One region of the Ralstonia sp. R-29 genome, then DNA from elsewhere that is predicted to be linked to it. Evidence: predicted binding sites of a transcription regulator. Region 1 holds the regulator's gene; each other region holds the start of a gene.
What was found. The regulator LexA, encoded in region 1, represses DNA repair genes until DNA is damaged. The targets are predictions, from matches to a motif close to ACTGTATNNNNATACAGT.
Positions count from the first base shown of each region.

Region 2: recA (recombinase RecA) is a predicted target of LexA. The motif match lies at 4,766-4,783, and genes of this name have one in related genera.
Region 3: imuA (translesion DNA synthesis-associated protein ImuA) is a predicted target of LexA. The motif match lies at 2,020-2,037, and genes of this name have one in related genera.
Region 4: ACN9M1_RS18080 (ATP-dependent helicase) is a predicted target of LexA. The motif match lies at 3,310-3,327, and genes of this name have one in related genera.

Region 1 is NZ_CP184377.1:1,867,636-1,875,241, reverse strand. It holds gene ACN9M1_RS08785 (dipeptidase) at 1-1,136, shown strand, start outside; gene ACN9M1_RS08780 (cupin domain-containing protein) at 1,153-1,464, shown strand; gene ACN9M1_RS08775 (hypothetical protein) at 1,781-1,966, opposite strand; gene lexA (transcriptional repressor LexA) at 2,099-2,749, opposite strand; gene ACN9M1_RS08765 (ferredoxin--NADP reductase) at 3,002-3,778, shown strand; gene ACN9M1_RS08760 (asparaginase) at 3,926-4,918, shown strand; gene rpsF (30S ribosomal protein S6) at 5,012-5,380, shown strand; gene priB (primosomal replication protein N) at 5,421-5,747, shown strand; gene rpsR (30S ribosomal protein S18) at 5,760-6,038, shown strand; gene rplI (50S ribosomal protein L9) at 6,064-6,516, shown strand; gene ACN9M1_RS08735 (replicative DNA helicase) at 6,657-7,606, shown strand, end outside.
Region 2 is NZ_CP184377.1:524,649-532,254, forward strand. It holds gene ACN9M1_RS02490 (DUF294 nucleotidyltransferase-like domain-containing protein) at 1-1,431, shown strand, start outside; gene ACN9M1_RS02495 (3'-5' exonuclease) at 1,448-2,098, shown strand; gene ACN9M1_RS02500 (sodium/substrate symporter small subunit) at 2,106-2,408, opposite strand; gene ACN9M1_RS02505 (sensor histidine kinase N-terminal domain-containing protein) at 2,405-3,964, opposite strand; gene ACN9M1_RS02510 (response regulator) at 3,957-4,667, opposite strand; gene recA (recombinase RecA) at 4,938-5,996, shown strand; gene recX (recombination regulator RecX) at 6,093-6,572, shown strand; gene ACN9M1_RS02525 (DUF2889 domain-containing protein) at 6,860-7,498, shown strand; gene sucC (ADP-forming succinate--CoA ligase subunit beta) at 7,577-7,606, shown strand, end outside.
Region 3 is NZ_CP184378.1:652,901-660,506, forward strand. It holds gene ACN9M1_RS20085 (Y-family DNA polymerase) at 1-1,104, opposite strand, end outside; gene imuA (translesion DNA synthesis-associated protein ImuA) at 1,037-1,993, opposite strand; gene ACN9M1_RS20095 (hypothetical protein) at 2,210-2,395, shown strand; gene dbpA (ATP-dependent RNA helicase DbpA) at 2,410-3,804, shown strand; gene ACN9M1_RS20105 (hypothetical protein) at 3,880-4,584, opposite strand; gene ACN9M1_RS20110 (DUF4337 domain-containing protein) at 4,677-5,249, opposite strand; gene ACN9M1_RS20115 (sterol desaturase family protein) at 5,531-6,733, shown strand; gene ACN9M1_RS20120 (cupin domain-containing protein) at 6,751-7,266, shown strand.
Region 4 is NZ_CP184378.1:166,760-174,365, forward strand. It holds gene mdtD (multidrug transporter subunit MdtD) at 1-1,133, shown strand, start outside; gene ACN9M1_RS18080 (ATP-dependent helicase) at 1,147-3,288, opposite strand; gene ACN9M1_RS18085 (2-oxoglutarate dehydrogenase) at 3,435-3,833, opposite strand; gene ACN9M1_RS18090 (S10 family serine carboxypeptidase-like protein) at 3,845-5,662, opposite strand; gene ACN9M1_RS18095 (hypothetical protein) at 6,582-6,926, opposite strand; gene ACN9M1_RS18100 (YnfA family protein) at 7,072-7,407, opposite strand; gene ACN9M1_RS18105 (carbohydrate kinase family protein) at 7,462-7,606, opposite strand, start outside.

The sequences.
Region 1 (7,606 bases):
TGCTGTATGGCCGCGGCACGATCGATGACAAGGGCTCGATTGCCGCCGCGATGTACGCCATGAAGACCGTCAAGGACAGCGGTGTGCCGCTCGCCCGCACGATCCGCTTGATGATCGAGACCACCGAGGAAACCGGCGGCGACGGCATGAAGTACTACCGCGAGCGCACGCAATTGCCCGCGTACAACATCGTGCTCGACAGCAAATACCCCGCTGTCGTGGCAGAGAAGGGTTCGGGCGCATTGAAGGTATTCTTCCCCGCGCAGGCTGGAGATGCGGCCCGCACGGCCATCGTGTCGATGAGCGGCGCGGCCTCCGCCAACGCCGTTCCGCAAACGGCGACGGCTACGCTCAAGGGCGGGGATCTGGGTGTCGCGGCGGCTGCGCTTGAAGCCAAGCGCGATGCGTTCGTCAGCAGCCTGGCAGCGCAGGGCAAGTTCTCAATCGACATCACACGCAATGCAGACAGCATTGTCGTGAAGGTCACCGGCACGTCGGCCCACGGTTCGCGTCCGGAAGAGGGGGTCAACCCGTTGCCTCGCCTGGCGCTGTTCCTGCGCGCAGCCGATCTTGGCTTGGCCGACAACGCCTACGCCCATGCCGTGCGCTACATCACCGACCTGTATGGCACCGACTATCTCGGCAGCACCATGGGCCTCGCCTACAAGGACGACTTCATGGGGCCGCTCACCATGTCGCCCAACGTGATCGGCGACAAGAACGGCCGCGTCGAGGTGACCGCCAACGTGCGCATGCCGCGCGGCAAGACGCCCGATGCGTTGCGCGGCGAGGTTGCCGACAAGATCAACGCGTGGGCCAACACCAACCACATCGCGCTGGAGATCAGCTACGACCAGGGCAACTGGATGGCACGTGACCCGAAGGGCGCTTGGCTGTCGACGCTGCTCAACATCTACGGCGATACGACCGGCCTGGACGCCAAGCCCGTGCCGACCGCCGGCAGTACCACTGCCAAGCTGATGCCGAATGCCATCAATTTTGGCCCGGCCATGCCCGGCAAGAAGTACACCGCGCACAACGCCAACGAGTACAAGGAAGTGCCGGACCTCGACCTCGATATGCAGATGTTCACCGAGATGCTGGTGCGCATCGGCAATCTGCAGTCGATGCAGTAATCGCCACGCGATCGCCATGAAGATCATCCGCGCCAAATCGTTTACCGCCGAGCGTGCATGGGGTGCACTCGACATCGCCAACATGGGCGGCATCACCACGCGCCTGCATTGGACGGATCAGCCCTACCGCTGGCACGTGAACGACGGCGAGGAGGTCTTCGTGGTGCTCGATGGCACGGTCGACATGCACTACCGCGAAGCCGGAGAGGAGAAAGTCGCGACGCTACAAGCGGGCGACATCTTCTTTGCAGGGGTTGGCTGCGAGCATGTGGCCCACCCACGCGGCGAGGCGCGGATTCTCGTTGTCGAGAAGGCGGGGAGCGTTTAGCGCCGGCCGGCCGTAGAAAAAAAAGAGCCCGCGACGTGCGGGCTTCCAATTCAGCGATCTCATTGCCCCTGAGGGCATTGGCAATACTACTGTCACGCGCGGCAAACAACATCCGGGTAAACGTCCGTGTTGTTGGGAAGCATTCGCCAATGTGCCGCAGCATCGACACGAGACTGAAAAAACAGCCCGCTCAAATGGCGGGCCGAAAATCAGTTGAAGAAAGCCCTGTCCTCAGGGCTCGGCCAGTGTATGAAATCAGTTGCGGCGACAGCATTGGGGTATGCCCTGATCGCTGTCGTAGCGCGCTTCAAACAGTTCAAAAAACCTCAACACCGGCTGCGCGCGAGGCTGCGGGAATCGCATCCAGCATTCGGCAGATGGCCTCCATGCTGCCGACCATCGTGCGGCGCTGTTCCCCTTGATAGATGCGCACGCCCTGGGTTTGGCGGAAGGGCACCGGATGAACCGGGCGGCGGCGGGAAGACATCGATCCGAGTCGCATGGCAGACCTCGTAGGTTCGGATGGAAAGACGAGCGGCAAAAATCGACAGCAAGCAGCCGCCCTGGCGAGCCGGTGGCTCACCTCCAAGTTGGGCAAAACAGCGAAAGAGTTGGCGCGATATGCGCCGCAGACTTACGGAGCAGCAGGCCGGATCAGACCGACGGCCAAGCCCTCCAAGTGAAACTCATCGCGATCCAGATTCACGTGGATCGGCTCGAAATCGGGGTTCTCGGCAATCAGTTCGACATGACGCCCCTTGCGCTGGAATCGCTTGACCGTCACGTCATCGCCCAGGCGCGCGACGACGATCTTGCCGTTGGCCGCCTCCGTGGCGCGTTGCACCGCCAGCAGGTCACCATCCAGAATGCCCGCATCGCGCATGCTCATGCCACGGACCTTCAGGAGAAAATCGGGCTGCGCGGAAAAGAGGGACGGGTCCACCTGGTATTGGCGGTCGATATGTTCGGCCGCCAGGATCGGGCTGCCGGCAGCCACACGGCCCACCAGAGGCAGCGTCAACTGCATCAACCCCATGGATGGCAACGAAAACTGGTGCTGTGCTGCATCGCCCAACGTGCGCAACCGAATCCCGCGTGAGGCGCCCGGCGTCAGCTCGATCACCCCCTTGCGCGCCAGCGCCCGCAAATGCTCCTCGGCGGCATTGGGCGAGGAGAACCCGAACTCCGCGGCGATCTCTGCGCGCGTTGGCGGAAAGCCGGTGCGTTGGATCGTCTGATGGATCAGGTCAAAAATCTGCTGCTGGCGGGGAGTGAGGGTGGCCATCGGCGTACTGTATATCTGAACAGGTGCTGTGATTTTATACAGTGACACGGGAAGCGCAAGTGATTTTGTTGTGACTTGTTGCTGGAGGCGTGAATCGTCGGTGCGCGTACGGCTGATCCACGTCAAAACCCATGCGGCTGGTTAGAAGCTTATGCGCAATCCATGCAGGCGCGACCGTGGCGAATCGCATAAAATCAAGGCCTTGACCGTATTCCGCACTGCCACATAGGCTCACAGGCCGGCCCGAACATCATGTCCGCTTTCAATCAAGAGACCGTTCTGAGCGTCCACCACTGGAACGACTCCCTCTTCAGCTTCAAGACGACGCGCGACCAAGCGCTGCGCTTCCACAATGGCCATTTCGTGATGATTGGCCTCGAAGTCGAAGGCAAGCCGCTGATGCGTGCGTACAGCATCGCCAGTCCGAACTATGAAGAACACCTGGAGTTCTTCAGCATCAAGGTGCAGAACGGCCCGCTGACGTCGCGCCTGCAGCATCTGAAGGTGGGCGACAAGCTGCTGGTGAGCAAGAAACCCGTCGGCACGCTAGTGCTGGACGATCTGCTGCCCGGCAAAAACCTCTACCTGTTCGGCACGGGCACCGGCCTGGCGCCGTTCATGAGCATCATTCAAGACCCCGAAACCTACGAGCGTTTCGAAAAGGTCGTGCTGCTGCACGGCGTGCGCCAGGTGAGTGAGTTGGCCTACGCCGACTTCATCACCAGCGAGCTGCCGAACAACGAGTTCTTTGGCGACCAAGTCCGCGAAAAGCTGATCTACTACCCGACCGTCACGCGTGAGCCGTTCCGCAACATGGGCCGTCTGACCGATCTGGCCGATAACGGCAAGCTCTCCGCTGACATCGGCCTGCCGCCGCTGGATCCGGCTGTGGACCGCGCCATGATCTGCGGTAGCCCCGCGATGCTGGAAGACACCTGCAAGCTGCTCGACGCGCGCGGCTTCAAGATCTCGCCGCGCATGGGCGAGGCGGGGGATTACGTCATCGAACGCGCCTTCGTCGAGAAATAAGCGACACCGCATCCGCTGCAAACGCCGGCCCATATGTCACCTGGGTCGGCGTTTTGCGTTTGTGGCGGGGCGAGGGCAAATCCGCGTCGGCAAAGGCGTGACACGCGGATACAATGCGCGGCTTCCTCATCACGGATCCCTGCAACGATGTCCTTGCCTACCATCGCCATCCTCGCCACCGGCGGCACGATCGCCGGTTCCGCTGACGACGCTGGCTCCGCCGCACGCTACCGCGCCGGCGCCGTTCCCATCGATCAACTGCTCGCGGCGAGCAAGCTCGGTCTGGAGCGCATTGCCAATGTGCGCGCCGAGCAGGTCGCCCAGATCGACAGCAAGGATCTGACTTTCGATGTCTGGGAAAAGCTGGTCGCTCGCATTCGCCACTGGATTGACGTGGAGCGGGTAGACGGTGTGGTCATCACACACGGTACGGACACGCTCGAAGAAACCGCCATGCTGCTGCACCTGACGCAGCAGGGCGATACGCCTATCGTGGTCACTGCAGCGATGCGGCCGTCGACGTCGCTGTCGGCCGATGGCCCGCTGAACCTGCTGAACGCGGTGCGGCTCGCGGCGAGCCCGGCCTCGCGGGGGCGTGGGGTGCTTGTGGCGCTGAATCAACGGGTGCATGCCGCACGTGATGTGCAGAAAGCCCATACCTACGCGGTGGAGGCGTTTGTCTCGCCGGACGTTGGCCCGGTGGGCTTCGTGCTCGATACCCAGGTGCAGTTTCAACGTGTCGCTCAGCGCCCGGAGTCGGCGGACGTGTTGCCGATGCCGTCCGTCGGCCAGTGGCCGTGGGTGGAGGTACTGGTCAGCTATGCGCAGCCGGATGCGCGGGTCGTCGATGCGCTGGTCGCTGCAGGCGTGAAGGGGTTGGTGGTTGCCGCGACCGGCGCCGGTTCCATTCACGTGAATCTGGAAGCTGCGCTCAATCGCGCCAGCGAGCAGGGCGTTTTTGTGCTGCGTTCAACACGTACAGGTGCGGGTATCGTGCCGGCGCAACATGACGTACGGGGTTGGGCGTCGACTGGCACGCTCAACCCGTACAAGGCGCGTGTGCTGCTGATGCTGCTCATTGCTGCAGGGCGCGCCCAGGCAGAAACTGCTTCCCTGCAGCAAGTCATTGATCGGTATTGAAAAAATCGGATGAGTCTGCGTATAATGGCAGGCTATTCAACCTTGCTGCACCGGAGTGTGACGCCCGGGCGGCTTAATCCACAAGGAGCGTCAATGCGTCATTACGAAATCGTATTCATCGTCCATCCGGACCAGAGCGAGCAAGTGCCCGCGATGATCGAGCGCTACAAGAGCACGGTCACCACGCAAGGCGGCCAAGTGCACCGCGTCGAGGACTGGGGCCGTCGTCAACTGGCCTACATGATCCAGAAGCTGGCCAAGGCTCACTACGTTTGCCTGAACATCGAGTGCGGCAAGGAAACCCTGGCTGAACTCGAGCACGCGTTCAAGTTCAACGACGCCGTGCTGCGTCACCTCATCGTTCAGACCAAGAAGGCTGAAACGGCGCCGTCGCCGATGATGAAGGAAGTCGCACGCGAAGAGGCCAAGAAGGCCGCCGCTCAGACCGAACAGGCCGCCTGATGTTGCGCGGTGCGGTGCCATGTCATCACGCACCGCGAGCATGAACGAAACCTTCGGGGACAACGCTATCAACCGTCTGCAGCTCGTCGCCACATTGGTCGAGCGCGAGGTGATGCGGTACACCCCGGCCGGCGTGCCCATCGTCAATTGTCTGCTGAACTACAGCGGGCAGGCGATGGAAGCGCAGACAGTGCGACAGATCGAGTTTTCGATGGAAGCGCTGGCAGCCGGCAAGATGGCTTCTGTTCTGGATCGGATTGCGCCAGGCACTGTCCTGGATTGCGTCGGGTTCCTGGCTCGCAAGCACCGCAGCAGCAAGACAGTGGTCTTTCACATCTCCGGATGTAACGTATTCGTAAAGGATTGAATCATGGCATTCATGAACAAGAAGCAGCGCGACGCGAAGAACAAGAAGCGCTTCCAGCAGCAAAACCCGTTGTTCAAGCGCAAGAAGTTCTGCCGCTTCACCGTGGCCGGCGTTGAGCAGATCGACTACAAGGATCTGGACACGCTCAAGGACTTCATCGGCGAGAACGGCAAGATCACGCCGGCCCGCCTGACCGGCACGCGCGCGATCTATCAGCGCCAACTGGACACGGCCATCAAGCGTGCACGTTTCCTCGCGCTGATGCCCTACACCGATCAGCACAAGCACTAATCAAGCGGGATAAGGAGAACTCACAATGCAAATTATTCTGCTCGAGAAGGTCGTCAACCTGGGTAACCTGGGCGACGTGGTGCGCGTGAAGGACGGTTACGCTCGTAACTTCCTGATCCCGAACAAGCAAGCCCGCCGTGCTACCGATTCCGCCATCAAGGAATTCGAAGCCCGCCGCGCTGAGCTGGAAAAGCTGGCCGCTGAAAAGCTGGCAGCCGCACAAGCCGAAGGCGAAAAGCTGAACGGCCTGACGCTGCAACTGTCGCAAAAGGCTGGTGTGGATGGCCGTCTGTTCGGCTCTGTCACCAACCACGACATCGCCGATGCGCTGAACGCACAAGGCTTCAAGGTCGAGAAGGCGCAAGTGCGTCTGCCGAACGGCCCGCTGAAGACCGTGGGCGAGCACGCGGTCGTTGTGTCGCTGCACACGGATGTGGCAGTTGACGTGACCGTGTCGGTGCAAGGCGAGACCGTCTAAGCACGTACGCTTTAACTCGCGGCGCCCGGGAAATCGGTCAGCGCGAGTCAAGAAGGCAGGGACGAAAGTCTCTGCCTTTTTTGTTGTCCTTTGTTCAGGGGTGCAGATTGAAGACCGAGCAGCGCCGTTATAATCCCGCCATGAACGCGCCCTCCGATCCCCAGCTCGATTCCCTCAAGGTGCCTCCGCATTCCATCGAGGCCGAACAATCGGTGCTCGGCGGGTTGCTGTTGGATAACGCCGCCTGGGATCGCATTGCCGATTTCATCAACGAGCACGACTTCTACCGCTACGACCACCGGCTGATCTTCCACAACATCGGCAAGCTGATCTCGCAGGCCAAGCCGGCCGACGTGATCACGGTGTATGAGCAGTTGCAGGCGGCAGGCAAGGCGGAAGAGGTGGGCGGCCTGGCCTATCTGAACGCGCTGGCACAGAACACGCCGAGTGCGGCCAACATCCGCCGCTATGCGGAAATCGTCCGCGACCGCGGCGTGTTGCGTCAGCTGGTGACGATTGCCGACGAAATCTCTGCGGGTGCCTTCAACCCACAAGGGCGCGACGTGCGCCAACTGCTGGACGAGGCCGAGTCCAAGGTGTTCGCGATTGCTGAAGAGGGCGCTCGCGGTCAGAAGGGCTTCCTGGAAATTCAGCCGCTGCTGACACAGGTGGTCGAGCGCATCGACGAGCTGTACCACCGCGACAACCAGAGCGATATCACCGGCGTGCCGACGGGCTTTGTCGACCTCGACCGCATGACCAGCGGTATGCAGGGCGGTGACCTGATCATCGTTGCCGGCCGTCCCTCGATGGGCAAGACCGCGTTCTCACTGAATATCGGCGAGCACGTTGCGGTGGAGCAGGGTCTGCCGGTGGCCGTGTTCTCGATGGAAATGGCGGGTACGCAGCTCGCGATGCGTATGTTGGGTTCCGTCGGTCGGCTGGATCAGCACCGCCTACGGACCGGCCGCCTGCTCGACGAAGATTGGCCACGCCTGACGCACGCCATCCAGAAGATGAACGATGCGCAGCTCTTCATCGATGAAACGCCGGCGCTGAACCCGATGGAATTGCGCGCGCGGTCACGTCG
Region 2 (7,606 bases), 1.3 Mb from region 1:
CAGAGCCTGGAAACGATGCAGTCGCTGGCGGTGTCCCGCGTGAGCGATGCGTTTATCCGGCCCGCCCATTTTGTGGATGCGGACACGGATGTCGTCTCCGTGGTCGAGCTGTTCCAGGCGCACAACACGTCGAACGTGCTGGTACGTGACGGTGCCTGCAGTCCGCCGCGCGTGGGCATCTTTACACGCAGTTCCTTGCAGCGCGCCATCCTCCATGGCACGCCGCTCGATCGTTTGCCGGTCGGCCAGATGAGCCAGTTTTCGCTCATCACCGTGCCCGCTTCCGCGCAGATCGGCGATGCGCTGACCCTGATGCTGCGCCATCGCGTGCACCGCCTCGTCGTCACGCGTGATGATGCGATTGTCGGCCTGCTGGAATCGCTGGATGTGTTCAGCTTTCTGGCCAACCACTCGTATCTGCTGACCGTGCAGATCAACCTCGCGCAGGATCTCGACGCACTCGCGCAGGTGGCCGCGCAGATCACGCGGATGGTGGCGCTGCTCCTGCGTGGCGGCTCACGTGTGGACCACATCGCCCACCTCGTGCGCGAAATCAACGCGCGCCTGTTTGAGCGCGCGTGGCAGATGATTGCGCCGCCGGATCTTGTCGCCAACAGCTGCCTGTTCGTCATGGGCAGCGAGGGGCGGGGCGAGCAACTGCTCAAGACCGATCAGGACAACGCCCTGGTGCTGCGCGACGGCTACGTGCCACCGCCCGACTTGCAGCAGATCGTCGAACGTTTCTCCGAAGCGCTCGCCGCGTTTGGTTACCCACCGTGCCCGGGCGGCATCATGCTCAGCCGGCCAGAGTGGTGCATGAGCGCAAGCGACTTCGCTCGGCGCATCCGTGAATGGCTGATCCTGCCGAGCCCGGAAGGCCTGATGCAGCTCGCGATCTTCTTTGATGCGCACGCCGTGTGCGGCGATGCCACCTTGCTCAAGCAACTGCGTCGCACCTTGCTGGACCTGACGCTCGACAACGACGCCGTACTCGGCCGTTTTTCCGCTGCCATTGAAGCCTTTAGCACGGCCTCGGGCTGGCGCGATCGCCTGCTCGGATTGGGCGATGCCGACCCCGTACTCGACGTGAAGAAGGAAGGCATTTTCCCCATCGTTCACGGCGTGCGCAGCCTTGCGCTGGCGCACCACCTGCTCGACGAGACCGGCACCGTGCCGCGTCTGGAAGCGCTGGTGCGTGCGCAAGCGATCGACGCGCAGATGGCCAATGAGCTACGTGAAAGCCTGCACTTCCTGATGACGTTGCGGCTCAAGGCGGGGTTGGCAGACATCGACGCGCATCAGCCGGTGTCGGGTGATGTGCATCTGTCGCACCTGTCGTCGTTGGAGCGGGATCTGCTCAAGGATGCGCTGAGCGCGGTCAAGCGCTTCAAGGCGCTGTTGCGGCAGCGCTGGCGCACCGAATGGATGTAACTGCGCGCAGGCCATCATGACGACGCTGTTTTCCGACTGGCGAGATGCGCTGCAAAGGCGCCGCCTGTTGCGCAAGCTGCGTGATCCGGCGTTCCGCTTCCTGTTCGACACGCCGCCTGCTGACGAATGGGTCGCGCTCGATTGCGAAACCACTGGCCTGAATGTGCGCACCGACGAGATCATTTCCATCGGCGCGGTTCGCATTGTTGGCAACCGCGTGCTGACGAGTGAACGCCTGGAATTGCTCATCAAGCCGCAGCGCAATGTGGGTGCAGAGAGCATCTGCGTGCATCGCTTGCGCAAACGCGATTTGGAAGAGGGTGTGCCGATCGAGCAGGCCATCCGCGCGCTGCTGCACTTCATCGGCAGCCGGCCGCTGGTGGGCTACTACCTGGAGTTCGATGTGGCGATGCTCAATCGCGTGTTGGTGCCTATGCTTGGCATTGGCCTGCCGCAGCCTAGGATCGAAGTCTCCGCGTTGTACTACGATTACCGGTTCCAGCAGTTGCCGCCGTATCGGCAACAAGGGGATCCCGACATCGACCTGCGTTTCGCCACGCTCATGCGCGAGCTCGAACTGCCAACGTGGGACGCGCACGACGCGCTCAACGATGCGGTGATGGCCGCGCTGGCCTTCGTCAAACTCCGCCAGCTCGGCGCGACATGACAGTCGCTTAGATCGACGGCGGCGGTGAGGACTCAGTCGGGGGCGTGTGGGCGGCCTCTGCGTCTTCCTCGGCAGCCGCTGCACGATTGGTGCGCCACGCATACAGCACCGTGATCAGCACATAGACGATGGGCGCCCCTTGGCTGGCCACCCAATACGCGAACGGCCAGCCAAAAATGTGCATCGACAAATCGCGCGCGAAGAACGCCACGACGAACGTCACCACAAACCATATCCCCAGCAGCGCAGCAATCCAGCGCATGTTGGTGATCCAGCGTCGACGTGCTGGGGTGCCGGGCGTGATGCTCATACGCTCGGCGCCTCATCCGGCGCGCAGCGGTGCAGCGTGATGCGAAAACGCGCGCCCGCCAGCCGCGGCGATGCCTGGTACACGTTATCGAGCACCTCGATATCGCCGCCATGCTGCTGCACGATTTCCCGCACGATGGCCAAGCCCAGTCCGCTGCCTTCCGCCTGCGTACCGAGGATGCGATAGAAGCGCTGCATGACGCGTTCCCGCTCGGCCACGGGAATGCCGGGGCCGGTGTCGTCCACGTCAATAAAGACGAACGGCTCGAACGGCGCCGTGGTGATGCGCACCGTGATGTGCCCGCCGTCGGGCGTGTAGCGGATCGCGTTGTCGAGCAGGTTGTTGAGCATCTCGGCAAGCATCGTCGCGTTGCCGGGCGTCATGACGGGCGGGCCGGGCTCTTCGAAGCCGAGATCGATCTGCTTGGCCCACGCCTTGGGCAGCCAGTCGGCCACGACTTGGCGCGACAGCGCGCAAATGTCCAGCGGCACCATGCCATCGGTCGCACCCATGTTCTCCATGCGCGCCAGCGAGAGCAGTTGCTTGACGAGGTGCGCGGTGCGGTCCGAGCTGTCAGCGATATGCGCGAGTGTGCGGCGCAGTTCGTCCGGCGATTGTTCACGCTGGGCCAATTCGGCTTGCATGCGCAGACCCGCCAGCGGCGTCTTCATCTGATGTGCCGCATCGGCAATGAAGCGCTTCTGTGTCTGCACCGATTGCTCCAGCCGCCCCAGCAGATCATTGAATGACGCCACTAGCGGCGTCAGTTCTTGCGGCGCTGCGCCTTCATCAATGGGGCTCGTGTCGCCCGGGTTACGCGCGCGAATACGCTCCTGGATTGCATTGAGCGGCGCCAGCCCGCGCGTGAGCCCGAACCAGACGAGGATGACGGCCAGCGGCAGGATCACGAACTGCGGCAGGATCACGCCCTTGATGATTTCGTTGGCCAGTTGCGCGCGCTTGTCGAGCGTCTCTGCCACCTGTACCAGCGCCGGTTTGCCGCCGTCGATGCCTGGGCGCTGCACATACGTATAGGCCACGCGGATGTCCGCGCCATGGATCCGATCGTCGCGCAACTGCACGAGGCCACCGGCACCGGTGTCTTCCTCGGGCGGCAGCGGCAGGTCGCGGTCGCCGGAGACGAACTCGCCGTTCGTGCCGAGCACTTGGTAATAGATGTTGTCCGTCTCATCCGCCCGCAGAATTTCCCGCGCGGAAATCGGCAACTGCAGCGTTACGCGCCCGTTCACTTCGCGCAATTGCTGGCTGAGCACGATCGCGCTCGATTCCAGCGCGCGGTCGTACGGCGCGTTCGCAATCGACTTGGCCACGAGGTACGTCACCGCAATGCTCATCGGCCAGAGCAACAGCAGCGGCGCGAGCATCCAGTCGAGAATCTCGCCGAAGAGCGAGCGCGCGACGGGCCGGGTGGCGTCGTCTTCGAGGTGGGGCAGGGTATCGGCGAGGTCGCGGTCGTCCGCCTGGGGCGCCGCACTGGCAGGGTCAGGCTGCGGTGCGCGAGGACGGCGCCACGGCCAAGCCAGCCGATCACCCATGGGCGGCGGTTGCAGCGGGGGTGGGTGCGGCCGCGCGTTCCAGGCAGTAGCCCAGCCCGCGCACGGTGGCGATGCGGATGCCGTCCACCTCGATCTTCTTGCGCAGCCGGTGAATGTAGACCTCGATGGCGTTGTTGCTGACTTCCTCGCCCCAACCGCACAGGTGGTCGACCAACTGTTCCTTCGAGACGAGCCGGCCTACGCGGGCGAGCAGAATCTCCAGCAGGCCGATCTCGCGCGCCGACAATTCGACCAACTGATCGTGGATATAAGCGATGCGCCCGACCTGATCGAACGCGAGCGGCCCGTGGCGGATCAGCGTGGCCCCGCCGCCTGCGCCGCGCCGCACCAGCGCCCGCACGCGTGCTTCCAGCTCAGAGAGCGCGAATGGCTTGGCCATGTAATCATCAGCGCCCAGGTCCAGACCCTTGACGCGCTCTTCCACACTGTCGGCGGCGGTCAGGATCAGCACCGGCAGCATTGCCCCGCGCGAGCGCAGGCGTTTGAGCACCTCTAGCCCCGACATGCGCGGCAGGCCCACGTCGAGGATCAGCAGGTCATAGGTCTGGGCCGTCTGCGCAGAGAGCGCAGCATCGGCGGTGGCCCCATCGGAGGCTTGGTCGACGGCATAGCCGGCCTGGCGCAGCGAGCGTGTGAGCCCGTCGGCCAGGGTGGCGTCGTCTTCGGCAATCAGGATGCGCATGCGTGTCTCCCCGCGATGCTTGGGCGAGTGTCTGGCTCGCCCGTCCCGCCCGCTACATGGTTTTTGCGCGACATTCGTGTTGGAGACTTGTCAAAACCACTGGTTTTTTATACAGTACTCCGAATTCGCGGTGCTGTAGTCTTGGCGGCGCTAAAGTCATGGAATTGGGCCGTATCAAGGCGATCACCTCGCGGCCCGTTGTTGCAGACAACCGCTGGAATCGCAAGCCCTTGCGGCCCATTTATACACCAATTTGCACGAAGGACGACCATGGAAGACGGCAAGAAGGCAGCCACGATGAGCGCGGAAAAGCAGAAGGCGCTGGCTGCCGCGCTCGCGCAGATCGAAAAGCAGTTCGGCAAGGGCTCCATCATGAAGATGGGCGACGCCGAGGTGGAGCCGGTCCAGGTTGTGTCCACCGGCTCGCTGGGGCTGGACGTGGCCTTGGGCGTTGGCGGCCTGCCGCGCGGCCGCGTGATTGAAATCTACGGCCCGGAATCATCGGGTAAGACCACGCTGACGCTGCAGGTGGTGGCCGAGATGCAGAAGCTGGGCGGCACCTGCGCCTTCATCGACGCAGAACATGCGCTAGACGTCGCTTATGCTGACAAGATCGGCGTGAGCGTGCCGGATCTGCTGATTTCCCAGCCGGACACGGGTGAACAGGCTCTGGAAATTGCCGACGCGCTGGTGCGCTCGGGCTCGGTCGACCTGATCGTCATCGACTCGGTGGCCGCTCTGGTGCCGAAGGCCGAAATCGAAGGTGAAATGGGCGACGCGCTGCCCGGCCTGCAAGCCCGCCTGATGAGCCAGGCACTGCGTAAGCTGACCGGCACCATCAAGAAGACCAACTGCATGGTCATCTTCATCAACCAGATCCGTATGAAGATCGGCGTGATGTTCGGCTCGCCGGAAACCACCACGGGCGGTAACGCGCTCAAGTTCTACGCCTCGGTGCGCCTGGATATCCGCCGCATCGGTTCGATCAAGAAGGGCGACGACGTGGTCGGCAACGAAACCAAGGTCAAGGTCGTCAAGAACAAGGTGGCGCCGCCGTTCCGTGAAGCCATCTTCGACATCCTTTACGGCCAGGGCGTATCGCGTGAAGGCGAAATCATCGACCTGGGCGTGGAAGCCAAGGTGGTCGAGAAGTCCGGCGCTTGGTACAGCTACGGCGGCGAGCGCGTCGGCCAAGGCCGCGACAACTGCCGCGAATACCTGCGCGAGAACCCCGATTTGGCGCGCGAGATCGAGAACAAGGTCCGCGAAGCACTGGGCGTGACGCCGATGGACGCCGTCGTGGTGGCCGAGGAAGTCGGCGAAGAGTAATTGGGTTGGCCGTCGGCGCAGATCGGCGGCTCTATCGAGCTTCATACGCCTGCCGTCCCCCAACGGCGGGCGTTTTTTCTTTGGGCGTGAAAGCGTATGCCGTTGCCCCGTCAACCGTTGTCGCTCAAGGCGCGTGCGCTGGGCTATTTGTCCCGGCGCGAGCACAGCCGGGCGGAACTGCGCCGCAAGCTGGCGCCGCATGCCGAATCTGCGGAAGAAGTGGACGCGTTGCTGGATTGGCTGGAGGGTGAGAACTGGCTCTCCAACACGCGCTTTGCCGAAAGCGTCGTACACCGCCGCGCTGGCCGCTACGGCACTGCACGGCTGATGCAGGAACTGAAAACGCATCACCTCAGCGAAGAGACACTGGGCGAGGTCAAGGTTCAACTGCAGAGCACCGAGGCCGCCCGGGCCAAGGCGTTGTGGAACAAGCGCTTCGGCCGGCCACCTGCTGACCTGGCCGAGCGTGCCAAGCAGGTCCGCTACATGATGGCGCGTGGGTTCTCGCGTTCCGTGGTGTCACGCATCATCTCCGGGGCCGATGAGCTGCTGGGCGACGGTGACGATCCTGCGTGAACGTCGCCGATCTCGCGACAATCTGCGCGGACAATCCGCGGGCGTGCCGATTCTGCGGCTTGCATGGTTTGGGCTTGTTGCGGCCGTTCTGCTGCCGCATTGCAGCAACGGACCCGGTTCGGTCGTAACGACGTGTTAAAATCCAAGGCTTCGATATCGTCCTACACCACAGTGGCAGGGCGATTGTGTTCGTGAGTGGTGGCGAATGCGCTGCTACGCACGTTCTGCAGGTGTTGCGCGACGCATTTGCGCGCCTCCTTCATCGGTCCTATCGGTCTGTCTGGTTCATGCCTTTGTCCGCCCCCGTCCCGCGCGCCATGCGTCACCGCCGTGCCATCACGGTGGAGGCCTATTTGCGGGAAGACGGTCTGTGGGACATCGAAGCGCGCCTGACGGATACCAAGCCCCGAGACATTCCGCTCGCCAGCGGCGGCGTCCGCCCGGAAGGCGAACCGCTGCACGACCTCTGGCTGCGCGTGACCATCGACACCCGCATGAATGTCGTCGACGCCGAAGCGTGCTCCGACTGGGTGCCGTACCCCACGCATTGCGACACGATCGGCCCGGCCTACCGCAAGCTCATCGGCCTGAACCTGATGAAGGGTTTTCGAAAGGCTTCACGTGAGAGACTCGGCGGCGTGGCGGGCTGTACGCACCTGACCGAGCTGTGCGGTGTGCTGCCGACCGCTGCCATCCAGGCCTTTGCGGGCGACGTCTTTCCGGTGCGCGACAACTCCGACGATCACCGGCCGATCGAGCCCGGCGAACAGCCGCCTTACCAACTCCACGGCTGCCATGCCCTGCATTTCGAGGGCGAGGTGGTCCGCAAGCATTATCCGCGCTGGTATGCGTATCAACCCAAAAGCCAGCCCGAACCCAAGATCCAACCGCCACCCATCGAGCTGTCGCCCGAGCCCTCGTCCTGAAGGACGTTGCGCTGCTCGCGCGCTTTTTTCGATCCTTAACATTCATCACACTCACTCTGCCTAGCAAAGGAAACACGCATGAATATCCATGAGTACCAAGGCAAGGAA
Region 3 (7,606 bases), on a different replicon from region 1:
CTCCGTGGGCGGGCTCAGCGGCGTGGCGTCAGTCACCGTCAAACGCAGTTCAACCACCGGCGCGATCAGCGCGAGACGATGCACGCGTTCGTGCAGCACACGGGATAGATGCGCCAGCGTGCGGACCGGCTGGGCCAGCGCGATCTCCACCGGCGTGGAGGATGCGGCATCTTCACTGCTCCGGCCGCGCCGACGTTCGTGCTCCAGCGTGAGCCGATACGTCTTGGCACCCAGCTGATGCGCCGATAACCAGCCGACCAATTGCAGCAACAGTTGCTCCGATGCCGCCAGTACCCCTTCCGCGCTGTCGATGCGGCCGGGCAGTTCCAGCGGCACATCAAAGCGCAGGGGCGCGGCAAACCACGTGAAGCTCTCGTGCCCGTTGCCCCCATTTCCATAGGCCGCATCCAGCGTATCGACCAGCAGCGCCCCGCAGCGACGGCGCAGGCCCGCGCGTGGCAAATCACGCAAATCCGCCAACGTGCGGCAACCCAGACCTTCGAGCCAATCGGGGCGCGTGAGACGAGCTACGGCATCGGCCGACAACTGATCCAGCAACGAAGACAGGCGCTCCTGCCGCACGGCGCGCCGCACGCAACCCTGGCGTGCCGCACGACGACGTCCCCGACTTGGCACCGGCCGTGCACTGGCCAACCATGCCGCGCCACGTGCCGTCGGCCCCGCGCCAAGCTGCGGCATGGCGCCCAGCCGAATCGCGCAATATTTCACCGCCCGGCACAACGCGCGATGTCCGCCAAACAGCCGCAGACTGGCTTCGACCTCCAACAGCACGGTCGCCTCATCCACCACATCCAAGGTGACATGCGGCGTGAAGGCCAGCAGCGCCAACGCCAGCGACTGCATCAGCCTCGCCTCGGCGGCCGGATCGCGCTCCAACTGAACGGCATGCGGCACCAGCGCCTGCGCGCCCGCCCTCCGCAAGCCAGCGTGCACGCCTTCGCGCATCGCCAAGCGGTTGGCCGCCACCACGCGCTCCTGCTCCAGCACCACCACCGGCAGAGGCAACGCAGCGGGGTCAGACCACTGGGGACGAAGTGCGTCGAGGGGCAGACGGGGCAGATGCACCGCGATCCAGAACGGCATGATCGAAGGTGTCCTGATCGGCAGCGCCCGATACGGCATCGAGCGCAGCAAAAGACGAAGGAGACGAAAGTGCAGCCAGCAACGCCGCCGTGGCCGGGTCCATGGTGAAGGTCTCGGCGGGCAGCACGGGCAACGGACGCACGGAGGCGCGGCCAGCCCGCAGCGGATCGGCCAGCGGCAGCAGCAACGGTGTTTCACGCAACGGCCCACGCCGCTTGTGGACGCGGATAGACAGCGCATCGCCCCCTGCCGGCTCCAGCCCCAGGCGCAGCACGGCCGGCGACGACTCGCGCAGCGCCTGCTCCGGCCGGAACACCCAGATCGCGCTCTCGCCGGCTTGGGCCAGCACCTGCAGCCGGCGCAACGCCCCGGGGCGCACCTGGTTCAACCAGATCAATACGCCGCCGAAGGCTTGGCTGCGCACGATCTGCTCGGCGGCCCATAGCAGGTCAGCCGGTTTGTCGGCGCGCACCCAGACGATCTGTTCAGGAGAGAAATCCCAGCCGACCAGTCGTACGGCATTCGGCAGATACGGCGGGCCGACCAAAGCTATGCGCCCGGCGCTTTCGCACAACGTGGATAACGCCGGACGCAGCAGCCGGCATTCGCCAATGCCGGGTTGCGGGCACAGCAGCTCCGTCAATCCGCCGAGGGGCCAGCCGCCACCGGGCAACTCGGTATTCAGTGCGTCATAACCCGTAGCCAGGACCCGTCCGCTGGCCCGCGCCAAGCTGCCGGCACGCCACAGCGCCGGGTGCAGCGTTTCGGGCGCTGGTACTATCCGGGCTCTTTGCGTAGTCTGGCGCGGCCCGTCCACCGCCGGCCCAGGGGCGACGAGGCGATCCGCTTCACCTTCAGCGGGAAAAAGAGACGGGGACGACGCAAACATGGAAAGCGCAAGGGCAAGCCGCGAATACTGTATGGATATACAGTATCACAACTTCTGCCCTATGTTGCCCTGTTTCTAAAGCATCCTCGTGCGTCTTCTTTCTGACAGACCCACCAGTGAAACCGGACCAGCGTTACCCTGTTTAACATTGCCGGGCGCGTTCCCGCCCCAGCCACCTCGTCACCGGGGTGCCACCGAATCCATTTAGAGAAAACCGTGTTCACTTGCATCAACCAAAGCTGCCGCGCGCAGTGGGAGCCGTCCGACGTCGTCATCAAGGATGAGGGCCAGGGGCCACTGTTCCGCTGCGCGCTATGCGGCGCGCGCAACTATGTCAAACGCGTCGAGACCAAAGACGGCCGGGTCATCTACAAGCAAACCGAAGGCAAGCCGCTCAAGTGATCCAACGCAATAACATGACCATCGAACCGACCGCCACGCCCTTTAGCACCCTTGCGCTCGCCCCCGCCGTGCTCGCGAATCTCGCGCAGCTTGGCTACACCGACATGACGCCGATCCAGGCGGCGAGCCTGCCGATTGCGCTCGCAGGCCACGACCTGATCGCGCAGGCGAAGACCGGCAGCGGTAAGACTGCGGCGTTCGCGCTTGCCTTGCTCGCACGGCTCGACGCACGCCGCTTTGATGTGCAAGCGATGGTGCTCTGCCCGACGCGCGAACTCGCCGATCAGGTCACGCAGGAAATCCGCCGTCTCGCGCGCGCCGAAGAAAACGTCAAGGTGCTGACGCTCTGCGGCGGCACGCCGATGCGTCCGCAGGCGGAGAGCCTCGAGCACGGCGCGCATATCGTCGTCGGCACGCCGGGGCGCATCATGGACCATCTCGAACGCGGCAACCTCACGCTCGGCGCGCTGAAGACGCTGGTGCTGGACGAAGCTGACCGGATGCTCGACATGGGCTTCTTCGACGATATCGCGACGGTTGTGCGCCAGTGCCCGACCGACCGGCAGACGCTGCTGTTTTCGGCGACCTACCCGGACGGGATCGCGAAGCTGAGCCAGCGCATCCTGCGCAATCCGAAGGAAGTGAAACTCGAAGAACGCCACGATGACAGCAAGATTCGTCAGCGCTTCTACGAGGTGACCGATAGCCAGCGGCTGCATGCGGTCGGACTGTTGCTCAAGCACTATCGGCCGGTCAGCACGCTGGCGTTCTGCAATACGAAGCAGCAATGCCGCGACCTGCTCGACGTGCTGCGTGCGCAGGGCATTCACGCGCTCGCGCTGCATGGCGAACTTGAGCAGCGCGAGCGCGATCAGGTGTTGATCCAGTTTGCGAACCGGAGCTGCTCGGTGCTCGTGGCGACCGACGTTGCCGCCCGCGGGCTCGACATCGCGCAGCTCGAAGCGGTGATCAACGTTGACGTGACGCCTGACCCCGAGGTGCACGTGCACCGGATCGGCCGCACGGGGCGTGCCGATCAGGACGGCTGGGCACTGAGCCTGGCGAGCATGGACGAGATGGGGCGTGTCGGCAACATCGAAGAGATGCTCGGGCGCGAGGTCGAATGGCACAAGCTCGATGAGCTCGATACCGGCAACGACGCGCCGCTGCTGCCGCCCATGGAAACGCTGCAGATTCTCGGCGGGCGCAAGGAGAAGATCCGCCCCGGCGATGTGCTCGGTGCGCTGACCGGCGACGCAGGTTTTCGCGGTGACCAGATCGGCAAGATCAACGTGACTGAGTTTTCGACCTATGTCGCGGTGGAGCGCAGCATTGCACGCGATGCGCTGCGCAAGCTCAACGGGGGCACGGTCAAGGGCAAGAAGGTCAGGGTCCGGTTGATGGACTGACAACCACCGCGCCCGCAAGGCAAAAAAGGCCGCTCCAACCTCAGTCGGAGAGGCCTTTTTTCTATGGATTGCCCGTCAGCGCTTGGCCGGCGCTTTGCACAACGCCTGGTTGTACAGGATCGCCTTGCTGGTCGATGCGTAGTTGTCGGCATCGCACGGGGGTAGGAAGCTGGAGCTATCGCCCTGCGAGCGCACGGCCACGGTATCGGATAACGCCGCCAGGCATTGCGCGCTATCGCCGCGGTGGTATTCCGTAACGGCGAGGTCGCTGCGGGCCTTGTCGCGTTCAATCCAATCCATGAAGGGGTCGCATTCGGAGAGCAACGCGCGCAGCGTCGTGCGGGCGGCGTCGTAGTTCTTGGCGGCGTATTGCTTGTGTGCCTGCCCGATGCGCGCCGTGCGCTGGCGATCGGTACAGGCGGCCGGCGCGCGGCGGTATTCACCGTCGAACATGGCGCGCATGCCGCAGAACCCACGGCAGGCGTCTTCTGTGGCCGAGGTGTCGATCTTGAGCGTGCCGTCGTTCGATACGCTCGAGATGGCGATGTGGCAGGCGTCGGCTACGCCAGTGCGGCCCTTGAGCGTGCCATCCACCGAACACGAATGGCAGTTCCCACCCATGGTTTCGATGTTGAAGCTGTTGCCCTTGATGCTCAGTACGCCGTGGGCGCTGCCGCCTTCAACGTAGACGTACTCGCCAGGCTCGACCGCCGGCGTTGGGCCAGCCGCCATGGCCAGCGTGCTCGCTGAAAAGCCCAGAACCATCAATGCGCGCCGCATGCGCATGCCGAGTGTCATCGTCTTTGCTCCAGATTGTGTGGGCGCCATTCTGGCGGTTGCGCTTGGCGCCGCGCAACCTCAATGCGATGAACTCAGATATGCAGCATGGCCAGCACAGCCAGCACGCCGCCCACAGCCCCCACGCCATACGACAACCCCTGCAGCCAGCGGCGCCGCGACAGCAGCGTGATGGCCGCCAGCGCAATCGACACCTGAATGGCCACCACCGCCTGCGCCCACCGGTGGTGATGGTGTACGGCAAGTTCGCTGGCTTCGTCGGCTTCCTTGGCCTGGCGCTCCTGGTCTTCGGCCTGGCGGCGGATGTCTTCTTTCTCGGCGGCGTAGCGTTGCGCGTCGCGTTTGGCGGCGGCCTGGTCGGTACCGGGCAGTTGCGCGGTCAACTCGGCAATCGCTTGCTTCTGCCCCTTGGCCTGGTAGTAGGCCCAGCGGTTGGCGGCCTCAGTCTTGTGGATGGCGGCTTCGTTCTTGGCGAGCAGCGCGGCGTTCTGTGTGGCGCCGCCCTGGTAGCCGAAGATGGCGCCGGCCGTCGACAGAATGGCCGTCATAACGGCGATGCGGCCGGCAAAGCTGTCGGCGTGGCCGCTTTCTGCGGCGTGTTCGAGCACGTGGTCGTGCGCCCCGTGCACGTGGAATCCTTCAGACATGTTGTTCCCCGTTTGATCTTGTGGTCCTGCGCCTGAGTTCCCGCTCGGCGCGGGCCTCACAATGCATGCACTTGCCGGGAAACGCAACGCCCCGGCGCGCAGCCAGTTCGCCCGGCCAGAATTGCCCAGGCGACAAAGAAACCGCCGTGCATTCACTGCCTCGGCTTTAACCCCGCACTCACGCAACCGTATAATCGCGCGGCGATGCGAACGGGGGCTGATGTTCAATCAATCGGCAGTCGCATTGTTAATAAAAGAAAACAATACGCGCGAACCAGCAAATGGATACCGAAAATAAGCCATCAATCTCACCCGAGGCGGGGCGTTCTCCCGTCATCGTTCGCGTGGCCGATGCCACGATCCGCGATGCCAATACGCTGCTGCACGCCAGCGGCGGGCTTCAATTCGGCAAGGGCATGATCGCGACGATCCTGGCGCTGGTGCTGGGTTTTCTGAGCCTGATGGGCGTGCTGGCCTTTCATTTTCCGCAGTACCTGACGACGCCGGAATTGCGCCACGCCTATTCGGTGGATGTGCTGCGGCAAATCCTGTTTGTCTCGCTGCTGATTTCGGGCGGGTTATCGCTGGCGAATATCGTGCTGGATAACCGCCGCCGCCTGAACGGGCTGGCGTTTTTGTTTGTGGTGGCGGCTGTGGCTCTGGGCGGCTCGCGCGTGCCGGTGGGCGACTTTCCGGATCACACGCCGTATATCGGCATGGATTGGTTCATTCTCGATCTGCTCGGCTCCACGGCGATCTTCGTGCTGCTGGAAAAGCTCTTCCCGCTCTACAAAAAGCAGCCGGTGTTCCGCGCTGAATGGCAGACCGACATGGTGCACTTTGCGGTGAACCACTTCATCGTCGGGCTGGTGCTGCTGGTGGTGAACTTCCTCATCCACCGCGTGTTCGGGTGGATGGTGCACGCGGATTTCCAGCAGATGGTGGCGCACATCTGGTTCATCCCGCAGTTGCTGCTGTGCATGCTGGTGGCCGATCTGATGGAATATGTCACGCACCGCGCGTATCACGAGGTGCCGTTCCTGTGGCGCTTCCATGCCGTGCACCACAGCGTGAAGACGATGGACTGGCTGGCCGGTTCGCGCCAGCACATTCTTGAGTTGATCGTGACGCGCGTGGCGGTGCTGGGACCGCTGTTCGTGCTCGGTTTCGACAAAGCCGTGGTGGATATCTACATCATCATCGTGGGCTTCCAGGCGGTGTTCAATCACGCCAACGTGCACCTGCCGTGGGGGCCGCTGAAATACATCTTCGTCACGCCGGATTTCCACCACTGGCACCATTCGTCGGAAGACGAGGCCATCGATAAGAACTACGCCGCGCACTTTGCCTTTATCGATTACCTGTTCGGTACGGCCGTGAAATCGAAGAAGGCGTTTCCGGAGAAGTACGGCGTGGTGGGTGACTACATGCCCGACGGCTTCGTCAACCAGCAGCGCTTTCCGTTCCGTCGTCAGCAGAGCTGAGTCGAAGGTTTCTCACCATGTCCATCACGCCCGCTGCACAGCGCCTCATCAGCCGCCTCGGTCTCGAACCGCACCCGGAAGGCGGCTTCTATCGCGAAACCTATCGCAGTGAGGAACGCGTCCAGCGAGGCATCCCGCCCGTCGAACGTGCGGCTGCCACCGCCATCTACTACTTGTTGGCCGATGATGCATATTCCGCCTGGCATCGGATCCAATCGGATGAGGTGTGGCACTTCCATGCGGGCGACTCACTCAATGTGCATGTGTTGGAAGACAACGGTACGGTGCGCACGCATCGTCTGGGCCATGCGGCCGAGGATGCGGTGGCGGTGTACCAGGCGGTGGTGCCGGCTGGCCGCTGGTTTGCGGCGGAGCGTGTGCCGGGCGAGCATGGGTATACGTTGGTTGGCTGTACGGTTGCACCCGGGTTCGAGTTCAGCGAATTCGAACTGGCGGACGGTCAGGCACTGCTGGCGAGCTATGCGGCACATGATGATCTGATCCGGCGGTTGTTACCCAAACCGGCGCGCTAATCAGCACCAGACCACACTTTCATAACCGACGGTACGGCGATAGACATTCATGCCCCGCCACGTGCTGTACTCCATGTACGCGCATGTCAGAACGACGATCCAGTTGGCTGCGTTGGTAGACATATCCCCTCCCATCCTTGCCTGTCCGATAGCTGTGTTATCGGCACGTTTTCAGTCTATGAGAGGGGTGCGCCAAACCATTGCGTGAGCAATGACGCTTCTTGGCGCTTATTCGCAGCCCTGGCTTTCGGGTGGGCACAACGCGCCGCTTGCATGCCGTAACCACCGCTACTCGCGCGCGCCGGAATGAATAGCAAATCACACCCGGCGCGCGCTCCCT
Region 4 (7,606 bases), on a different replicon from region 1:
CGCGCAGCCTGACCATGCTGATTGCCTCGCGCGTGGTGCAGGGCGTGGGAGGGGCGCTGTTGATGCCCGTGGGGCGGCTGACGGTGCTGCGTGTGGTGCCGCGCGAGCAGTTCCTGCCGGCCATGAGCTTTGTCACCATTCCGGGGCTGATCGGCCCGCTGATCGGTCCGACGCTGGGTGGCTGGCTGGTGGAGGCAGCCTCGTGGCACTGGATCTTCCTCATCAACATTCCCGTGGGCGTGATCGGTGCGCTCGTCACGCTCAAGGTGATGCCCGATGTGCGTGCCGAGGATGACAGCCGTTTCGACTGGTCGGGCTATCTGATGCTGGCGTTTGGCATGGCGGCGGTGTCGTTCTCGCTGGATGGCCTGTCGGAATTGGGCTTCCAGCACGCGACGGTGCTCGTGCTGCTGATCTTCGGGCTAGCGGCGCTCACGGCCTACTGGTTGCACGCGGGGCGCGTGGCAGGGCCATTGTTTCCGCGCTCGCTGTTCGGTATTCCGAGCTTTTCAATTGGTGTGCTGGGCAACCTGTTTGCGCGCATCGGCAGCGGCGGTATGCCGTTCCTGATTCCGCTGCTGCTGCAGGTGAGTCTGGGGTATTCGCCGTTGCAGGCTGGCTTGATGATGGTGCCAGTGGCAGCTGCCGGTATGGCCGCCAAGCCGTTAGGCACGTGGGCCATCAAGCGCTACGGCTATCGACGCATGCTGTTTGTGAACACGTTGATGGTCGGCCTGATGATGGCCAGCTTTGCGGTGATGACACCCGATGTGCCGGTGTGGTTGCGCATCGTGCAACTGGCGCTGTTCGGCACCTTCAATTCGATGCAGTTCACGGCCATGAACACGCTCACGCTCAAAGACCTGAACGGGCCGCTGGCCAGTGCGGGCAACAGCATGCTGTCAATGGTGATGATGCTGTCGATGAGCCTGGGTGTGGCCGCCGCCGGCGCGCTGCTGACCGGCTTCACCGACTTTACCGCCGGGCCTGAAGGGCGCGACACGCTGGCCGCCTTCCACAAGACCTTCATCTGTGTGGGCGTCATGACGGCGGCGGCGGCGTGGATCTTCGCGCAGCTCTCGCGCTTCGAGTCAACGCAGGTCGTCAAGCAGCCCGAGATTGAAGTCCATTGACGACAGACGCCCTCTACTTTTGCCAGTAGCCGCGCATCTTCTTGGTGAGGTCCACCTTGGCTGCGGCGCGCGCCTCCGCAGCCGGGTCGGCACCAGGCTCGGGCGGCGGCCAGGCGCAGGCCTCGAACAGCGGTAGCAATGCGGGCGGAATGAAGCGCGTGCGCGATGCGTAGATGTGCCGATCGCCATTCGGTGTCTGCTGCGTGACGTAGAAGCGCTGCGGCACCAGGATGTCCAGATGCTCCCGCGCACGTGTCATCGCCACATACAGCAGGCGGCGCTCCTCTTCCAGCTCTTCGTGCGAGCCGGCGCCCAGGTCGGCCGGCATGCAGCCATCCACGGCGTTGAGCACATACACCGCCTTCCACTCCTGGCCCTTCGATGAGTGGATGGTCGAGAGGATCAGGTAGTCCTCATCGCGATACGGGTCGCCAGATTCATCGCTCGTCAGCTCAGGCGGGTCGAGCGTCATCTCGGTCAGGAAGCGTTCGCGCGTGGCGTAGGTGGCGGCCATGCGCGCGAGTTGGTCCAGATCGCCCTGGCGCACGGCGGCATCGTCGTGCAGGCGTTCCATGTGCGGCGTGTACCAGGCGCCCACGGCTTCGAGTTCGCTGGCCCATTCCAGGCTGTCTTTGGGTGCGCGCAACAGTTGCATCAGCGCCGTCAACGTGGCCCAGTCACCGGCCAGGCGGGCGGGTGGCTCGTGGGCGAGCAGCGCGGCAATCGGGTCCGCCGCCTCGGCCATGGCGTCGAGCACGCGTGCGGCAGTGGCGGGGCCTGCGCCCGGCAGCAACTGGATCACGCGAAACCCGGCGATGCGGTTGCGCGGGTTCTCGGCCCAGCGCAGCACCGAGAGCACATCCTTCACATGCGCGGCTTCCAGAAACTTGAGGCCGCCGTATTTCACGAACGGGATGTTGCGGCGCGTGAGTTCGATCTCCAGCGGCGCGCTGTGGCTCGCCGTGCGGAACAACACGGCCTGCGATTTCAACGCTAGCCCACCTTCACGGTGATGTAGCACCTGCTCAGCCACGCAACGCGCCTGCTCGGCTTCATCGCGCACCGAGATCAGCCGTGGGCGATGCGTTGACGCGCGATCCGTCCACAGCGTCTTGGCGAAGCGCTCGGTGGCAAAGCGCATCACGCCGTTGGACGCATCGAGGATCGGCTGTGTCGAGCGGTAATTACGCTCCAGCAACACCGTGTGCGCCGCCCGCGAAAAATGGCGCGGGAAGTCGAGGATGTTGCGCACGGTCGCTGCACGAAACGCGTAGATCGACTGCGCATCGTCGCCCACCACCGTCACGCCGCGGCCATCGGGGCGCAGTGCGCGCAGGATGGACGATTGCAGCCGGTTCGTGTCCTGGTATTCGTCAACGAGGATGTGGTCGAAGCGCGCGCCGATCTCGGCGGCCAGCTCAGCGTCGGACACCATGGCGTGCCAGTAGAGCAGCAGGTCGTCGTAGTCGAGCACGTGCTGGGCCTGCTTGGCTTCGACATACGCGTCGAACAGCGTGCGCAACTGTGCTTCCCACATCGCGCACCAGGGAAAGTGGTGCTTGAGCACGGCGTTCAGCGGGCTCTCGGCGTTGATCGCGCGCGAGTAGATCGCCAGGCACGTCTGCTTGAGCGGGAAGCGGCGCTCCTTGGTCGACAGGTTCAGCTCGTGGCGCACGACGTTGAGCAAATCCGCCGAGTCGCTGCGGTCGTGGATGGTGAAATCGGGCGCGAGGCCGACGCGCTCGGCGTATTCGCGCAGCAGGCGTGCGCCGATGCCGTGAAAGGTGCCGGCCCACGGTAGGGTCGTTTGGTACGAGGTGCCGGCCGCATGCAGCGCGCCATTGCTGCGCTCCCCCTGCATGGCGCGGGCGAGCAGATGACCGGCTCGGTTGGACAGCTCGCTTGCCGCCCGGCGGGAGAACGTCAGCAGCAGGATGCGTTGCGGGTCGGCCCCATTGGCGACCAGATGCGCGACGCGCCAGCCCAGCGTGTGCGTCTTGCCCGATCCGGCGCCGGCCAGGACGAGCAGCGGGCCGGTTTCCGCCGCATCCGCCCCGGAAATGCCGAACTCGACCGCGCGGCGCTGCTGGTCGTTCAGTTGCGCCAAGTACGCTGGCGCGTTGGCAGAGTCAGGAGTGAGTGAAGCGGAAAGCACGGCAGGGCATCACAGAAAATAACTGTATGAATATACAGCACTGTGTTGCCTGCCCAGGGATTCGATAGTGGTGATGCCACACCCAAACAACAGGTGTGGCATCACCGATTTGCAGCACGATCAGACCCGTGCTGCGTCAGACGAGCTTAGTGGCGCTGTTGTACATAGCGCTGCACATCGTCCAGCGTGACGTGGCCGGAGTGCGCCGCGTCGATCTGGTCGAAGTGCTTGGCCACGTAGCCAAGACCGCTGGCTTGTGCCTGCGCTTTGGTGATCGCGCCGCCGGCACCGAGCGTGGCGTTGGCGCTCAGCCGTTTGGTCAGACGTTGCTGCGCTTCCTGTTGTAGTTGCACGCCGGTGGTGGGCGCGACGGGCAGAGGCCGGTTGCTGGGGAAGAACGGGCCATCCACGCCATGGCCGCCCTTGGGCAACGTGATAGGCGCGACGGATTGGGTGGTCGGCGCTGCATGGGCCTGACCGATCGCCAACCCTACAAGCAGGGCCGGCAGCACGCGCCGCAGGATATTGAGAGGGGACATGATCATCGCTCCTTCCATCAAAGTTTAGGCGCCGAGCTTGCGGCGGCGGTCAGCGTTGGCGTGTCAGCGGGGTTCTCATCGGCCCACGGGGCGGGCAGCTTCGCCAGCGTCAGCGCGGACGGAATGGACTGGCCATTGAAATACGCCACGAGATCGCTCTTCATCTGCGGGCGGGCCACGTCATCCAGGTAGATCATGTGTCCGCCCTGGTAGAAGGTGACCTGCAGGTTGGGGTTCAGGCCCTGCACGGTCTGTAGACGCGCCAGTTGCTTCTCGGTATTGAAGAACGGCGTGGCGAGATCGTGGTAGCCGTTGGACGCCAGCACCTTCAATTGCGGGTTCATCTGGATCGCGGCCAGCAGGTCAGGCAACGTATCCGGCAGCGGCTGACCGTCGTGCGAGAAATCCCAGTTGCTGATGATGTTGTCGTTCAGCGGTGCGTAGGTCGCATTGGGGGCCGTATAGCCGAGGTAGTTCGGCATCTGGGTCTGCAGCGCCATGGTGAAGGGCTGTGAGATCAGAATGTCCGACGGGTCCGAATCGTTTGCCAGACGCGAATCCGAATTCGGCAGCGAGACACGACCGTCGTACCGACCAATCGTTATGCCGGGCAACAGCGACGTGTTGAACGGATTCTTGTTGAAGTAGCCCTGCAAGGCTTGCAGCGTCAGGCTTGACGGCGCTTCCCACGAGGCCAGGGTGGACTTGGACGGGTACACCGGCCTGCCAAGCGCATTTGGCGCCCCAAGCTGGCTGAGCGCCCAGGATTGCGCGTATGTCTTGAGCTGGCTGTACTTGTTCGTGACGAACTGCTCAGACTGCAGCGCATACGCAGCCTGGTTGGGCTGGGCCGGCGAGACCTGGTTGAAATACGAAGCCACCGCCGCATACCCCGGGAAGTAGCCCGCCACCGTATCGGTTGCAAGCTTCAGTCCAGCGGTGGAGTTCTCAATCGCCGTGGCTTCTACCGCATCCGCAAAGTAATTGAGGATGGACGACTGCAGCACGATCCCGGTGAGATGCACGCCCGCCGTTTCCAGCGCCAGCGCCAGCATGTCGGTGCGCGGTGTGCCGTAGGACTCGCCGTACAGATAGATTGGCGAGTTGGTGCGGTTGTTGACGGTCAGATAGCGCTGAATGAAATCGCGCATGACGTTGACGTCGACATCGCTGCCCCAGAATGAGCTATTGGTGTTCGGCGCGATCGCTTCTGAAAGGCCCGTTCCTGGCGGATCGATGAACACCATGTCCGTGGAGTCGATCAGGCTGTCGGCGTTGTCGACGAGCGAATAGTTGGGCCAGTTGGTCAACAGCGGGTCGGGCGTTGCCACACGCGTGGGCGCGAACGAGCCCAGGCGCAGCCAAATCGATGACGAACCCGGTCCACCGTTATAGAAGAACGTGACGGGCCGCGCCTGCCCGTTGCTGCTGGGCGCGGTGTACGCGACATACGACATCGTCGCCTCGGGGTTTCCGTTGGCGTCGGATGCCGTCAGGTGGCCGGTCGTGGTGGTGTAGTTCACTGGCGTTGCGCCGGCCGTCCATTGGTAATGCATGACGGCCGCCTTTTCCGACACCTGCGACAGCGCCAGGCTATCTCCCGCGTTGGACGAATACGCGACCGGGTCGACGTAAGGCTGGTTGGCCTGTGCCGTTTTCGCACTCACGTCAGCGGTGGGGCTTGCGCTGGCCGTGGACGCCACGGAGCTGCCGTCATCGCCCCCGCACGCCGTGACGAGTGATATGCCGACAAGCAACGCGCCGACGCCAACGAGCCGCCCTAACGTAGGAGCGCGGCCACGGTCATCACCACCGAAACTACGGTTTGGTTTCATTTGCATCCCTGTGATTGATGAGATACGAACAAAAAAGCCGCTTGGCGGGGAAGCCATCAGAAAATAGGCAAAAAATGCACGCGTGAATGCATCGGCGAAATCCATGGGATTTCACGCCGTCCATCAAAGCGTGCGGAAACGAATTGCCTGAAGTCTTCTAAATGAGATCGATGCGTTAGCGGCGGGGTTTTGCGCAAACTTGGGTATTTGAAAAAGAGGTGCCCAGGCTGCGCAGAAAGGCGCTAAGGCAAAGCGCAGCCGCCAGAGGGTGGCGGCTTGGAGGTCGTCGGGTCGATCGCGGGCTTCAAATCGTTATTGGTGATACGTCCCGGTAATGCGCTCGTTCTATCTCTATCGCATTCTTGCAAGCTTGCAGACAACATGCTGTCTCCCGGATCAGGATCGTTGTCGGGCCATGAACGGCTTGGACTGTGGCCGATTTGCGCACCTTTTGGGTGGTCGGCTAGAGAGTCGCCATCAGGTCGGCATCAAAAAGAGTGGTTGAATCATAGAGGCAAAATGCGCACTGTCAATGGAGTGCCACTTCGAATTTCGGCCTTTGTAATTTTGATGAGAAATCGATGTTTACGGAAAATTACACGGAAAATTTTCCATGTGAATCTGTGTGATAACGATATGGTGTTTCGCGATATGCGCTTCCACGCTTCCAAAGCGATTTGTCTGGTGCTTTTAGTATCGCGATAGATTGATTATTGCAATCTCTATTGAACGAGATTGAACGCGCAAATGCCCGGTATTGGTGCGAGGCGTGTTTGCATTCGCAGCGTAGGACTGGAGTGCGGTATGACGGAAAGCCCGGGGTGGGTGGCTCGTCACCGGCATCGACGGCGGCGTGGCGCCAGTCGATGCCGTGATGTGAAGACAGAGGAGCTGTTGCCTGCGTGCGGGTTGGGCGTCGTCAGATGCCGTCGCGCAGCGACTTCGCGAAGTCTTGCGGCGAGGTGCGTTGATTGACAGCGTTGATCAGATCGGCCACGAACCACGGCAGGATGAGCTTCGTGCCCGGATCGCTTACGCCGATGCTCAGCGTCTTGTGCGAGGACAGTTCGGCTTCCGGTGCCTGCTGGGGCGACCGTTGGGCCGGCTGTTGGACCGACGGTTGTGCGGATTGGCTGCGCGCCAGCATGGCCTGGAGTTCCCGATCGGAATACGTGGCCGACGTGGTCGTCAGCGCGGACGCGGTCATGGCCGCGGACATCAAGGCCGATGCCACGACGAAATGTTTGAGAGTTGCGGCAGCCATGTCAGGCCTCCATCGACAGAAAAAGATTGAAAGGGTGGCGACCGGTTGCAGTGCGGTCACAGGCAGCAATGATCCACCATCGGATCGTTGCGCAGGCTTAGGGTTCCGTTTCGCTCAGAAAAGCGTAAACACCGCGTGCGATCGATCAACTTGCCTGCGGCTGCAATGCGATGACGGTCATCCCCACCAAGGCGATGGCGGCACCGCCGATGTCCCAGCGCGTGAGCGTGATGCCATCCACCAGGCGCAGCCAGACCAAGGCCACGGCAATGTACATGCCGCCGTAAGCGGCATAGGTGCGGCCCGCGGCAGTCGGGTGCAACGTCAGCAGCCACGCAAACAACGCCAGCGAGGCCGCTGCAGGGAGCAACAACCAGACGGACTTACCCTGCCGCAGCACCAGCCACGGCAGGTAGCAGCCGACGATTTCCGCCACGGCGGTGACGGCAAAGAGCAAGGCGATACGAAGGAAGTCCAACATACGGTGCGCAAGCGGTCAGAAGCGAGGCGCCGATTGTGGCACGACCACCTGCCGTCAAGCGATGACGCCCGTTAGCGCAACGAGCGCTTCCACTTCGGCTCGCGTGGCGGCATACGCGCCAGGGTGCGAGGCCGTCAGCGCAGCGGCGGCGGCCGCCTTGCGCAGATGCGTTTGCGCGGGGGCATTGGGCGCTTGCAGC